DNA from 2 places in the Micromonospora sp. 067-2 genome. Region 2 is predicted to be linked to the other one. Evidence: riboswitches for the same ligand, from Rfam matches in the RefSeq annotation. Region 2 holds a riboswitch; the other holds the start of a gene.
What was found. Region 2 has a riboswitch for S-adenosylmethionine ahead of ACLJN9_RS27535 (aminotransferase class V-fold PLP-dependent enzyme). Riboswitches for the same ligand answer to the same signal wherever they lie in the genome.
Positions count from the first base shown of each region.

Region 1 (7,080 bases), on a different contig from region 2:
GCGGCGTGACCGTCACCCGTTGGTGGGCCAGGGCCACCTGGAGCCGGTGGAGCCGGCGGACCGTGAACTCCTGGGCGGCCAGGTGGGGGAGGGCGTCCATCGGCGCTTCGTACGCCTCAGACAGGAGGCGGCTCAGAGCCTCCCGGTGCTCGGGGTCCGACTTCACGCGCTCCAGCGCGTCCGTGATTTCTGGGGACAGTTCAGGCGGTCAGGCGGCCAGAGGTGCCAGCGGCGGTGCCGGAGATGGCGCGCAGCTTCGCGGCCTGCTCAGGGGTCAGCTCTGGGGCCCGCTCCACTACGGCGTTGACGGCACCGGCCAGGTAAGCGCGGCGCGCGTGCTCGCGGCGCTGCTCCGGGCTGAGGGCTTCCATCCGGGCGCGGCCGGCCTTCGCGGCGCGCTCCTTCGTGGACATCGTCATGACGACTTCTCCAGGGCTTGAGCCTGTCGCGCTGCCTCCGGGGGCTACCCGGGCGCGGGGACTAGGGCCGTCTGGAGATCACGGGGCCGAGTAGCCAACCCGTATTCCTCGGGCCCCGGACGGGACCGGTACTACCGGAACCGTCCCCCTCACCCTAGCTAGTACCAGCGGTTATCGCTACCTCTGGAGCGGCACGTTCGCCCAGCTCAGGATCCATTTCCAGTCCTGATGGGGACTGATTGGACAGTCTTCCCAGGTCAGCGCCGGAAGATTTATACCCGCCTTAGTTGCGCGGTGACACAACCCATCCCTGTCACCGGCTCTGCGACAGACTGCGCAGCCGGCCGGCGTGCCTTCGCAGCAGTGGTCGTGGTGGTCGCTTACGCTGTCCGGCAAGTGCCAGCCCTCGGGGCGGCGTCTGACCCTCTGGTCAATGCTTTGCGGCGAACTTCGGTGCCGACTACCGAACGAGCCTTCTGTAAAAGAGACCAGACGGAACACGAGCGAATATTTTGCGATACCTACAGAGCGCGTGGTCAGAGCACAAGGATTCCGCCCAGTCGGAGCGGAACCTCTGTCATTGGTCCATGGATGGCGGAGCTGGGTCTTCTTGTCTCCAGCTCGGTCACCGAAGCATGTAGGAGATCGTCGTGGAGATCGAAACCTTTCAGTCGAGCCTGTCGCCGCGGACTCGCATTGCCGTCGCCGGCGTACTTGTGGCCGGAGCTGTCATCGTCCTTCTATCTTCCAACTCGGAGCATCGGGCGGACATGATTAAGGCGATGGTCGAGCTGATCCACACCGGCCGGTAGACAGCCGGCACACCCGCTCGATCCGGACTTCAGACATCGAGCGGGTGTGCCGTCCACCCAGAACGACCCTCCCGCTGTTCTAGGGGAATGGTCGGAGATGGCTGTCTCGTCAGATGGCAGGCGGGTTCGCTCTATCCCCTTTCGCCACGTTCAGCTCGCTAACGACCTCGTGCACGGTTGCGAGTCCTTGAGTATTGATGGTCGTTATTCGTCTCATGTGGGGTGCTGCGATCATGACGAACCGGCGGTTGACGGGCCTGTCCCGCTCAGTGATTGAGGGCCTGGTCAGCGAGGTAGGGCCGCGGTGGCGGGCACAGCACCATGACCGTCTCGCCGCGCGAACACGCCATCGCCGGATCGGAGCAGGCGCCAAGCACCGGTTCGGGTTCGTTGATCGGCTGCTGGCCACGCTGGTTCATCTACGCCACGGGCTGACCCACGACGTTGTCGCCGCCTGGTTTGGTGTCAACCGCTCGACAATCAGCCGCAGCATCGCCGAGATCCGGCCGCTGCTGGCCGAGCGCGGCTGCCTGGTGCGCGACGGCGCCCGGCTCCGGACCCTCTCCGACGTGGTGGCCTACCTTGGGCACCACCCGCAGGCGTTGATGGACGCCACCGAAGTCCGCGTGCGTCGGCCGATCGCGGGTCGAGCAGGTCGAGACCGGTTCGTGTCCGGCAAGGCCCGACTCAACACCATCAAAGCCCTGGTGGTCTGCGATCCGCTCGGTCGGCTGCTGTTCTGCGGCGAGACACGTCCCGGTTCGATGCATGATCTCACCCAGGCCCGCACCGCTGGCTTGGTCGACCTTCTCCTGAACGCACCCCTGGGCGTGCAGATCCTCGCCGATGCCGGCTACCAGGGCCTCGGAGCCGACACCGCAGGTGCGGTCATCACCCCCATGCCCAAGCCACTCAAACGCCAGACCTCCCTGCCGCCGAGCGTCATCGCCGCCCACGAGGCGTCCCGCAAACGGCACTCGTCCCAGCGCATCCGCGTCGAGCACGTCATCGGACACCTCAAGAACTGGCGGATCCTCGGCCGCTACCACGGCCGCCGCGAGTCCTTCGACACCACCACGCGCGCCATCGCTGGACTCCTGTCCGACCACCAACACATCGACCGCACCGAACACAACCCAAAACGAGTCCGTGCTCTACCCGCCGCACCCCACATCCGATGAGACGGCCCTGCTACCGCCAACCATGCACGAGGTCGTTAGGAACCGGCCGAACAAGCTAGGGGTCACCGGCGATGATTCAACGCTTCGCCTGTTCTAACGTCCCTGCCCGACGCCAGCACTTCAACGTCTGGTGCTACTCCACGAACTCCTCGCTGGACGATCGCCTCCAGCCGGCTCGGCGGCCAGTGAGCCATGTTGGATACTCTTCCCGCTCATTACGGCCGCTGCTGAGGTGGCCGGGATCGCCGCATCCGACGGCGCATGAAGCTACGGGAGGAGGAGGCGGTCGTGGCATCTCCAGTTCGAGACCATCGCGTGCAGGTCGCGCAGAAGTGGGGCTTCGGGATGGCCCCCGTCAAGCCCGACATCGAGCAGAAACGACGGCAGTCGGTAGCGGCCGTGCTGAGCTACCTGCAGAACGACTCGATTGAGTCCAGCACGTCACTGCTGGAGGCCCTGTCGGAAGTCAAGGGGCTCTACTCGCGCTGTCACAAGCAGGACCAGTGGGACTGGTTCACCGTGTGGCAACAGCTGGGCCGCCCCGGACGTAAGCGCCGCCTACAAGTTGGTGACGCGCTCAGTCGCCTACGCACCGCGATCAGGGATGGCGACGATGCCACAGCTGCGAAGCAGCTCACGCTCCTGACTGACGCGGACGTGCAGGTCCAACTGGCCGGACTCGTCGGGGAACAGCCGCGTGAAACACGAGGAGCTGGCTACATCTACGTGCTGTCGACTCGCGAGCAGCCTCGGATGCTGAAGATCGGCTACACCGAGCGGACCGTCGAGGAGCGGGTGAGGGAGATCAACCGGGCGACAGGCGTCGTTATCCCGTATGGCGTGCGCGCTTTGTGGGTGGTCGCGGATGCTCCGTCGGTAGAGGCCGAGCTGCACGATCGATTGGCGCCCTACCGGGTGCGCAAGGATCGCGAGTTCTTCGACCTCGACTTCCGCGACGCGTCCGCCCTCATTCAGGGCTACATAGATGGTCTCCGACGCGAGGACTAACGTGGTCGCCCGTGGAGCAGCTGATGGAAGGCGACACGCTCTTCCTTCAGGTCGACGGGCCGGCCCGCCAACTCAGCCAGGAGTTCGGTTAGGCGCCAGGTCGTCAGGTGTGCGTAGCGGGCGTTGTAAACGCCGACAGCTTTGATGGCGAACTCGTCAGGGAAGTCCAGCAGTACGTAGCCGAGTAGCTGCATGATGGTCGGCGCTTCCAATGATGACCGCCGCGTCCCGTCGCGGCGCTTGCTGCCGAGGCCCGTCTTGAGTTCGAGCAGCAAACCGGCGGCGATCAGGTCGGCGTCGGCATTCATCAGCGATGACCCGGCGAAGGTCGGCCCGAGGGCCCAAGCGCCATGCCGCGCCGACAGGGACGGCAGGAGGCTCCGCTCGGCGAAGGCGCGCAATGCCTGGAGCTCGTTGAGGGCCGCGGGTGGGGCGAGCTCGAGTAGCTTCTCGGCGGTGATGGACCTTGGGACCAGGGCCATCAACGGGGATCCAGGTGTGGGACCGACCCGGTACAGGTCGGTGAGGAGAGCCAGCGCCCAGCAGGCCCGGGCAACGAGTTGATGATCGGCTTCGCTGCCTGCGGCCGGTCCGGTGAACCGGAAGGCCCCCACGCTGTCGCCGCTTTCGGAGTAATTCAGCGTGCGCGCCAGTTCGTGGACCGCGTGCCGTAGTGGGGGAGTGCGCGCGCCGAGCAGTGCCAAGCGCAGGTCCGGCCTGGGATGCACCATGAAGCGCACCATCCAGTCGAAGGCCGAGCCGATGGTGCCAGGGTTCGCCTGACTCCCCGGCACGACAAGGGAGCGCATGGATTTCCGATACCGTGCCTGCAGGTCCTGCCAGCGGCCGAACCGCTCCTGAATGAACAACCTCGCTGGCGAGGCTCTGTTGCTCAACGCCACGGTCAGCGCCGGCCAACCACTGATGATGGTCATGCTTCGACCACCAGGCGCCGACGTCGCTGCCCGCCACCGTCCATCATGGCCGGATGCTATCGAATGCCGCGGCAATTGAGCTGCCCGTCATCACCGGACCGTCGATGGACGATGACCAGCGCGGCCGCTGTTGGCGATTCGGGTACCTATCAGCAGCCGGCTGGACTGGCGGTCAACGCGCGGTGGACAGGAATTCGGTCTGGGCCTGCCGGAGGCTGCTGAGGTCGTTGGGCACGGGCATGACGCCGTAGCGGTCGAAAGCGTCGACGCTTGCTCCAAGCGAGGGCGGCGACTGCCGCTGCCACTCGGCCAGCGGCAGGCTCGAAGCAATCACGCGTAGTGGCTCGGCGAGCCGGGCGAACTCCACCTGCTGCCACTCGCGCAGCTCGTTACAACGCCGTGCGGAGGCCACCAGCGAGGCAGCGACCTCGATGGTCGTGGCCGTCTGCCGCTGGGCCACGTCGCCGTTCATGAGCGAGTGCCGGCCCAGCGGCAGTGCGGCGCAGTGGCCGTACCGTTCGCCGACCACCTGCGAGACGTGTCGGCAGGTCTCGCAGGCCAGCCACGACCACCGGGTTTGGGTGGTCACCGTGTCCCGGACGCACAACACACACAGGTCGAGGTCACCGGGAATGTCCTGGCGCTGCCACTGCTGCTCCCACTCCGGCGTACGGGGCTGGCAGCGGCACCGCTGCTTGCGCCGGGCACCGTCGCGGAGGTGCCCGCAGGTCAGGCAGACCGCGAAAGCAGTCAGGTCCAGTTCTTCGAATGGCACGGTGAACTCGCTCTCCGGTGCCCGAGGCACCCGCTCTTGCCGTACCGCAGCTTGCGGTCGGCCTGGTCTTCCCCCGGAGGCACCGTGCGCGGGTGGCGCGGTTGCCGGGTCAGCAAGCCGGGAGGCTTGACGCTGACCACTCTTGACGCCCAGGAAGCATAGAGATCACCGATGTCGGGAGCAACTCCGGGCAACACGCGGAAAGACCTGAGCAAACGGCGCGGCGGGGCGGTGGCGGAACTATCAGTCGGCGCCGAGTCGGAGCCGGGCAAGCAGGTCGGCGACTTCCTGGGTCAGCTCATGGTCTGGGCCGTAGACGACGCAAAGGTCGTCGTGCAGCGGTTGCAGCTCGTCCGCGGCCTCGGCGGCCTTGTCTTCGGAGATCAGCAGTATGCCGATGTTGCGGCGCAGGTCGAGAGCCGTGGGGGAGACATCGCCGGAGGCGGCGCGTACGTGCGTCAGCACCTGCCGGAACTGGCGCAGGGCTGTGGTGGCCTGGCCGAGTTCCGCCCGGCAGTGGGCTGCCTGCCGGAGGCATTCCAACGCGTCCTCGCTGGTGGGGCCGGCGGTGCGGGCGTACGCGGCGGCGAGGGCGTCGAACTCCGGCAGCGCGCGCCGGAAGTCCCCGCCGATGATGAGAATGGCGGCTCGCCGTGAACGCAGTCCCAGCACGCGGGGACTTTCAGCGCCGAGCGCCGCGCTGGCGGGGCCGATCACGCCCTCGAGCACTTCGGCGGCTTGGGCGAAGCGCTCGTCGTCCAGCAGCTCATCGGATTGCGAGACGGCAGCCTTGATCGCGTCTCGAACCCCGGTCTGGAGAATCGCCGCCGGATCGGCGGCCGACGTCTCACTGCGCGGCGCCGGGACCACGGGGGCGGGCGCGGGCCGGCGACGGGGGGCGTTGGGTCGGCGGTACACCAGCGTCGGGTCGGGCATCGCGCTGCTCGCGTGCTCGGAGGCGGGCGGTGCCGATCCAGGTAGCGGTAGGAAGGGCAGCAGGCGCTCGTAGACGTCGTAGGCGTCCGTCGGCCGGTCCTCGGGGGCCTTGGCCAGCAGATCGAGGACCAACTCCTCGATCGCTGCGGGCACGTCGTGGCGGAGCGTCCGTAGAGGTGGTGGCGGCTCGGTGACGTGCTGGTGCCATAGTTCGAAGTCGCTGCCGCCAGCGAAGACCCGCTGCCCGGCGAGGAGTTCGTGCAGGACGCAGCCCAGGGCGTACAGGTCGCTCTGCGGCGTGATCTGTGCGTTCTGGATCTGCTCGGGCGGCATGTAGTGGTGGGTGCCGAGGGCGCTGCCGGTTGCGGTGAGGCGGGTGACGTCGGTGCGCAGGATGGCGGCGATGCCGAAGTCGAGGAGCTTGATCGCCCCATCCGCGGTGACCAGGACGTTGTCGGGTTTGAGGTCGCGGTGCACGACGGGGATGGCGTGGGCGTGGGAGAGGACGGTGCAGATCTGCGCGGCGATAGCGGCTGCCCAGGTAACCGGCAGCGGGTGCTGTGGGTCGATGAAGGCCCGCAGGGCGGTGCCGCGAACGAACTCCATCACCAGGTAGAGCCGGTCGTATGAGCGGTCGAGGACCGCGTCGTACACCTGGGGCACGCCGTGGTGTTGGATGCGTGCGGTGACGCGGGCCTCCCGGCGGAATCGCTTGGCGAACTCTTCCGCCTGCTGCGGGGTTTGCACGGCCTCGACGCGGATGAGTTTGATGGCGACCTCACGGTCGAGGACGCTGTCGTAGCCGCGCCAGACGTGCCCCATGCCGCCGGAGCCGATCTCCTCGACCCGCTCGTATCGACCGGCGATCGGCTCTGTCCGCACGTTGCCCCCACCCCCGCGACTGTCCCAGCCAGATGGTCAGTGTTGCGGTCGAACCGATCATCGTCCAGGGTTGCCGCCGCGGCGTGTCACGTTGGCGCCGCGGCGGCATCGGCCAGTCAGGCCGCCTCGTCG
Region 1 covers NZ_JAJPWB010000007.1:421,944-429,023, reverse strand. The annotation lists gene ACLJN9_RS19460 (hypothetical protein) at 1-100, opposite strand, end outside; gene ACLJN9_RS19455 (hypothetical protein) at 201-419, opposite strand; gene ACLJN9_RS19450 (hypothetical protein) at 1,070-1,231, shown strand; gene ACLJN9_RS19445 (transposase family protein) at 1,465-2,412, shown strand; gene ACLJN9_RS19440 (GIY-YIG nuclease family protein) at 2,701-3,420, shown strand; gene ACLJN9_RS19435 (hypothetical protein) at 3,417-4,355, opposite strand; gene ACLJN9_RS19430 (hypothetical protein) at 4,528-5,130, opposite strand; SAM riboswitch class IV at 5,158-5,278, opposite strand; gene ACLJN9_RS19425 (protein kinase domain-containing protein) at 5,374-6,948, opposite strand; gene ACLJN9_RS19420 (type I restriction endonuclease subunit R) at 7,065-7,080, opposite strand, start outside.
Region 1: it holds a riboswitch for S-adenosylmethionine, as region 2 does, so the genes downstream of both, ACLJN9_RS19430 (hypothetical protein) here and ACLJN9_RS27535 (aminotransferase class V-fold PLP-dependent enzyme) in region 2, are expected to answer to the same signal.

Region 2 (7,080 bases):
CGCTGGTGCATGCGCAGCAGATCCGGGTCGGTGAGCACGGCGTCTTCGCCCAGCGCGGCACGCAGGTCGTCGAGGAGTGGGTTGGGGGCCATAGCGCCGAGGCTAGATCGCCGGCCGCCGATCATCAACATGATCGACACTGCGGGCTAGCTTGGCACCATGCTCTACCTGGACCGGCCCGCGTGGCCGTGGCGCGGTCGGCTCTGGTCGCACCTGATCAGCGACGTCTCCTACGCGGAGCTGCACGCCTTCGCCGAAACGCTGGGAGCGCCCAGGCGGGGTTTCGACCGGGATCACTACGACATCCCCGCCGAGCGGTTCCCGGCGGCGGTGTGGCTCGGTGCCCAGGTGGTGCCGAGCCGGGAGCTGGTCCGGCTGCTCCGCCACGCGGGTCTTCGGCGTCCGAAGCACCTGGTCAGTCGGCAGCCGTGAGCGTGGCCAGCTCGCGACGCAGGTTGTCCCGGGCCGGCCGCTCCCACCGCTGGCTCAGCGGCGGCAACCGGAACAGGGCGGGCAGTGCCAGCAGGCCGGTGAGCACCGCGGCCCGCCCCACCCGGAAAACCGGCTCCGGCACGTGCGCGTACTCCCGCCGGATGGCCGCGGCGTAGCGGTCGTAGGTCGCCCGCGGGGCCGCCAGCACGGCGAGGTCCGCGTCGCAGAGCAGCCCGCCGTTCCGGTCGCCCCGGGCAACCACGTGCCCGGCGGTGAGCAGCACCAGCCGGCGTACCTCGGCCAGCGCGGACGCGGGCACCCCGAGCTCGGCGAGCACGCTCCCCGCCAGCGTGGCGCTGTCCCGTTCGTTGGCGTCGCCGGCGCCTCGTGGGTCGTAGACCGCGTCGTGGCACCAGGCCGCGAGCCGGACCAGGTCCGCGTGGTCGGCCAGCTCGGCGTGCCGGTCCACCACGTCGAGCACGGCGCGCAGGTGGGCGACTGTGTGGTACTGCCGGTGCGCCTCCCGCCAGCGGGCGAGCAGCCGCTGCCCGGCCGGCACCACGTCGGCGCCGGGGTGCGCCCCGGCGCCCAGGGCCGCCCCCCGCCACCGGTCCAGCAGATCGGCCACCACCCGAGTCTGCCGCATCCGGGCGCCGCGCCGGGCGGCAGGATTCAGCGGGGCCGCGCCGGGTAGTCGCGCCCATGGCTGTGGCGCGGGACAAGCGACCTCCGGTAGTGCGGCGTGCTGCGCTGCGCGATGGGCTGGTGGACGTCGACGGCGCGCGGATCGCCGAGGCCACCGAGCAGCTGCGGCATCGCAGCCGGGCCACCCTGCACGACCGGCTGCACCGGGTACGGATGGCCGGCGGACTGGCCGTGCAGGCCGGGCTGGCCGCCGGGCTGGCGTACCTGGTCTCGCACAAGGTGCTCGGCAACCCGCAGCCGGTCTTCGCGCCGATCTCCGCGGTCGGCACCCTGGCCGCGTCGGTCGGCCAGCGGTTCCGCCGAACCATCGAACTGATCGTCGGGGTGGGGATCGGGGTGGCCATCGGCGACTTTCTGATCTACCTGCTCGGCACCGGGGCGTGGCAGCTCGGCCTGGTGGTCACGGTCGCGATCCTGGTCACGATCTTCGCCGGGGCCAGCGTGGCGATCGTCATCCAGGCGGCGGCCACGGCGGTGCTGATCGTCACGCTGAGCCCGTCGACCCAGAACCTGGAGATCCCGCGCTTCGTCGACGCGTTCCTCGGCGGCGGGATCGCGCTGCTGGTGACGGCGGTCCTGCTGCCGCTGAACCCGCTCCGGGTGATCAATCGTGCCGCCCGGCCGGCGCTGGACCTGCTCGCAGCCCAGCTCGACACCACCGCCGACGGGCTGCGCCACCGCAACCGAGCCACCATCCAGCGGGCGTTGGAGCGGCTGCGCGACAACAAGGAGGAGTTGGCGACCCTGGGCGAGGCGATCGAGGGTGCGAAGGAGACCGCGACCCTCTCCCCGGCCCGCTGGCACCGGCGCGACGAGCTGACCCACTACGCGGAGGCCGCCGACCCGATCGACCGGGCCATGCGCAACAGCGGCACGCTGATCCGCCGGTCCGTCACGCTGATCGAGGACGACGAACCGGTGCCGGACCCGATGCCGGACGGAATCGGTCACCTCGCCGAGTCGGTCCGGCTGCTCAAACACGAGTTCGCCGCGGGCGAGGAGCCGCAGAAGGCCCGGGAACGGTCGTTGCGGGCGGTCAGCGAGGCCAGCCGGGCGTACGGCGCCGGTGTCGGCTTCTCCGGCAGCGTGGTGATCGCCCAGATCCGGACGACGGCGAGTGACCTGCTGGTGGCCTCCGGGATCGAGCAGGAGGAGGCGAACCGATGGATCCGTACCGCCTTCGGGGAGCAGGAGCGGCCGGTCGGTGAACCGGTCGAAGCGGGCGAGGCGCCGAAGCCTCCCACCGCCCCGCCGGTCGGCTGAGCACGACGCGTCGCCCGCTGGCGCGGCCTAGCCCAGCGCGGCGAGCGCGGCCAGCAGCCGGTCCACCTGAGCGGCCGTGCTGCCCAGGCCGATGCTGGCCCGCAGCGCGGTGGGCGGCAGGTCCCGCCGGCCGGTACGCCCCGCCGCCTCGCTGAGCAGCCGCCGGGCCAGTGGGTGGGCACAGAACAGCCCGTCCCGTACGCCGATCCGGTGCTCGGCGGCCAGCCGGGTCGCCACCGCGGCGGAGTCCCACCCGGCGACCACGAACGAGACGATGCCGACCCGGGGCGCGTCCGGGCCGAACGTGTGCAGTTCCACCACGTGTGGCAGGGCGGCGATGCCGGCGCGCAGCCGGGCCAGCAACGCCTGCTCGCGGGCGGCCAACACGGTCCGGTCCGCGTCCGCCAGCGCGGTGCACACCGCGGCGAGCGCCACCGCGCCGACCAGGTTGGGGGTGCCGCCCTCGTGCCGTGCGGGGCCGGTCGCCCAGGTCACGTCGTGGGTGGCCGATCCGACACGGCTGGTGGCACCCCCACCGGCCAGGTACGGCGGGGCGGCGTCCAGCCAGTCGGCCCGGCCGATCAGGACGCCCGCGCCGAACGGCGCGTACAGCTTGTGCCCGGAGACGGCGAGGTAGTCCACGTCCAGCGCGAGCAGATCGACCGGGGCGTGTGGGGCGAGCTGCGCGGCGTCCAGGGCGATCCGTGCCCCGTGCCGGTGGGCCACGCGGGCCAGTTCGCTGACCGGCCACCGCTCGCCGGTCACATTGCTCGCCCCGGTCACGGCGACCAGCACGGGCAGCGCCGGGTTGCTGTCCCGGCGCAGCTCGGTGAGGGCGGCGGCGAGGGCGCGTACCGCCCCGCCGGGGTCGGCGGGCACCGGCAGCCGGACCGACCCGCGCGGCCAGGGCAGCAGGTTGGCGTGGTGCTCACCGGCGAAGGTGACCACGGTGGTGCCGGCGGGCAGCGCCCGGGCCAGCAGGTTGAGCGCGTCCGTCGTGTTGCGGGTGAAGATCACGTGGTCGTCGGCGCGGGCACCGAAGAAGTCACCGACCGTCTGCCGGGCCCGCTCGTAGGCCAGCGTGCAGTGCCGGGACAGCGCGCCCGCGCCGCGGTGCACGCTGGCGTACCAGGGCAGCAGCTCGGCCACCGCGTCGGCGGCGGCCCGCGCGCACGGCGCGCTGGCCGCGTAGTCCAGGTTGATCTCGCCGGGAACGCCGAGCACGTCGAGCGGCGCCGACCGGTCCGGCGCGGGTGCCGCGGCGGACCGGGTGGGAAGCGAGGGTACGAGGGTGACGGACACGCCGGAACCTCCGGGGTCAGGGACCCCGGGTCTGGTGTCGGGACGGGGTCCGCGCTTGCCCAGCACGCCGATCGGGCTGGGCCCGGTCATCACCCGGGGCACCCCACCGCGAACTCGACGAGGGTTGCCGGCCAGCAAGCCGGGGCTTGACGCTGGCGCTCGTGACCTCAGGGCAGCATAGCGGCTACCGATGCGACCGGACCAGCCGGCGGCGGATGGCTACGCTGACCGCATGGCCGACACCCCGCCCGGTGCACCCCCGACGTCGTCGCTGCCCGAGCCCGCGGCTGCGCCCGCCGGCGAGGCGCCCCGGATGCTGCTGCGCCGAGTGGGCTGGCGGCGGTTCGTGGTGCTGGCCGGGGTGGTGCTCTTCATCGCCGCGTGCGCGGTCTTCATGGTCTTCACGCTCGGCCAGTCGCTCGGTGTACGCGCGCTGCTGATCGGGGTGGTCGCCGCCATCCTCCCGGTGCCGGTGCTGGTCGCCTGCTTCCTCTGGCTGGACCGCTACGAGCCGGAGCCGCTGAAATACCTCATCTTCTGCTTCGCCTGGGGGGCGTTCGTCTCGACCGCGGCCGCGCTCACGGTGAACGAGTTCGCCGCCGCCCGGTTCGACGACTGGGGGCTGCCGGCCGCGCTCACCGGCGTGCTGGTGGCGCCGTTCATCGAGGAGCTGACGAAGGCCCTCGGCCCGATCCTGCTCCTGGTGTTCCGCCGCCGCGAGTGGTCCGGGATCACCGACGGCCTGGTCTACTGCGGGCTGTCCGCGGTCGGCTTCGCCATGGTGGAGAACATCCTCTACCTGGGCGGGTACGGCTACGCGAGCGGCGCCGACCGGTACGGCCCGGCGACCGGTACCCAGCAGGTCATCGCCATCTTCATCGTGCGGATCCTGCTGTTCGGGTTCGCCCATCCGCTCTTCACCTCGATGACCGGTGTGGGGTTGGGTGTCGCGGCACGGACGGCCGACCGCCGGGTCCGGGTGCTCGCCCCGATCGCGGGCCTCCTGCTGGCGATGATCCTGCACGGCACCTGGAACCTGCTGCCCACGCTCACCCAGGCCACCGGCGAGACGTTCATCATGTTGTACGGCTTCCTGGGGCTGATGGTGCCGGTCTTCTTCGCCACGGTGGGGCTGGCGGTGTGGCTGCGCGCGTGGGAGGGGCGGCTCACCGAGCGGACACTGCCGGACTACGTACGTGCCGGCTGGCTGAGCCCACCCGAGGTGGCCGCGCTGAGCAGCCTCGGCCGCCGGCACGCGGCCCGTAGCTGGGCTCGCCGGGTGGCCGGGGACGCCGGGGTGCGGGCGATGCGGGGGTACCAGTTCGCCGCCACCCGGCTGGCCCTGCTGCGCGACGGGACGCTGCGCGGCCTGGACAGCAAGCCCGCCGACCGGGAGCGGACGGCCCGTGAGGAGCGGGAGCTGCTGGAGGCGATCACCTCGTACCGGTCGTTCTTCGTCGGTCGGGACCCGCAGGCCCCGGTCGGGGTCTGGGACGGCAGTCGCTACCACCTGCGGTTTCCGGACGGTTCGCAGCGACCGGTGGCCGCGCCGGACGAGCCGGTGGTGCCGATCCCGGTGGTGCTGGGCCCGCCGCCGCCTCCGGTTGGTCACGCCCCGCCCGGCTGGTACGGCGCGCGGCCTCCGGCGCCCTGACCGCCCGGTCAGCCCTGACGCGGCGCGCGGCTCAGGTCGTGACGCGCGGCTCAGGTCGTGACGCGCGGCTCAGGTCATCAGGGTGGTGAGGAAGTCACCGAGGCCCTGGGCCATCGCGACCAGCGCGGCCCCGACGCCCTTGAACAGCTGCGCGGCACCGTCCGGCCGGAACGCCATGAAGTAGATCAGGAACGCGACGCTGCCCCAGGTCAGCAGCTTCTTCACGAATACCGGCATCGTCCCTCCCCAGGGCCACGGTCGCCGGATGGCTTCCCGTCGTGGGGCACGACAAACGGCGCGCGGAGGGGCCGGGTGGCCGGGGAGTTCTCAGAGGTAGAGGCCGGTGGGGTCGTTCTCGATGCGCTCGGCGGCCACGGCGTGCACGTCCCGCTCCCGCAGGAGCACGTACCCGCGGCCGTGCAACTCGACCTCGGAGCGCTCGTCCGGGTCGAAGAGCACCCGGTCTCCGGAGACGATGGCGCGGACGTTCGGCCCCACCCCGACGGCCGTGGCCCAGGCCAGGCGCTTGCCGACGGCGGCGGTGGCCGGGATGACGATGCCGGCGGTGGAGCGGCGCTCGCCCTCGCTGCCCTCCATCCGCACCAGCACACGGTCGTGCAGCAGACGAATCGGGAGGCCGGCGTCGAGATCCTGGTCGGCGGTCACGCCGCAGACGCTACCGTGTCGTCGGCGGCAGGCCGCCGGTGGTTACGCGCGGGGTGTTCGGGGCAATGTACGGCGGAAACTGCTCCACGGTGTCGACAACGGACGTATGCTGTCCGACCTGTCGTCGTGGGCGGGCCGATTCTTCTGCCAGGAGGTGCGCTTGAGCCGCTTCGAGCGGGTACGCGGACGACTGCGCCGCGCCTACCAGTCAGGACGGGAGTCGGTACGCGCCGACCGGAGCGGGTCGGGCGACGACCTGTCGGGTGACTTCCCGGAGCCAGCGCGGGTGGCCTCGCCCGCCGCACCGGGGCCGGCCGCGTCGCCGACGGCCACGGTCGTCGGCGCCGAACCCCCGACGGACCTGCACAGCTCGACGTCCAGCCGGGACGACGCCAACGTCCCGCACGGGCTGCGGATCGCCGCCGCCTGGTGCTGGCGACTGATCGTGATCGGCGTGGTGGCCTGGGCGCTGCTCCGGATCGTCGGCACGATCAGCATCGTGATCATTCCTCTGGCCATCGCGCTGCTGCTCTCGGCGCTGCTGGCGCCGGCGGTGGGTTGGTTGCTGCGGGCTCGACTGCCCCGGTCGCTGGCGACCGCGGTGGTGCTGGTCGGCGGTCTGGTGGCGGTCATCGGCACGTTGACCCTGGTGGTCAACGAGTTCATCCGCGGGGTGCCGGAGCTGAGCGAGAAGTCGTCCGAGGGTGTCCGGCAGATCCAGAACTGGCTGAAGACGGGTCCGCTGCACCTCTCCGACACGCAGCTCGACCGCTACATCGACGAGGCGCAGAACTGGATCAACGGCAACACCTCGAAGTTCACCAGCGGCGCCCTGAGCACCGCTGCCACGCTGGCCGAGGTGCTGACCGGCACGCTGCTGGTGCTCTTCGCCACGTTCTTCTTCCTGCGCGACGGCAGCCGGATCTGGCGCTTCCTGGTGCGGTTGCTGCCGGTGGCCGCCCGGTGGAAGGTCGACGACGCCGGCCGCGCCTCCTGGCAGACGCTGGGCGCCTATGTTCGGGCGACCGTACTGGTCGCCTTCATCGACGCGGTCGGCA
Region 2 covers NZ_JAJPWB010000012.1:212,708-219,787, reverse strand. The annotation lists gene ACLJN9_RS27555 (FAD-binding oxidoreductase) at 1-92, opposite strand, end outside; gene ACLJN9_RS27550 (DUF4031 domain-containing protein) at 160-432, shown strand; gene ACLJN9_RS27545 (metal-dependent phosphohydrolase) at 416-1,060, opposite strand; gene ACLJN9_RS27540 (FUSC family protein) at 1,198-2,400, shown strand; gene ACLJN9_RS27535 (aminotransferase class V-fold PLP-dependent enzyme) at 2,428-3,702, opposite strand; SAM riboswitch class IV at 3,749-3,869, opposite strand; gene ACLJN9_RS27530 (PrsW family intramembrane metalloprotease) at 3,893-5,356, shown strand; gene ACLJN9_RS27525 (hypothetical protein) at 5,426-5,593, opposite strand; gene ACLJN9_RS27520 (GroES family chaperonin) at 5,684-6,022, opposite strand; gene ACLJN9_RS27515 (AI-2E family transporter) at 6,129-7,080, shown strand, end outside.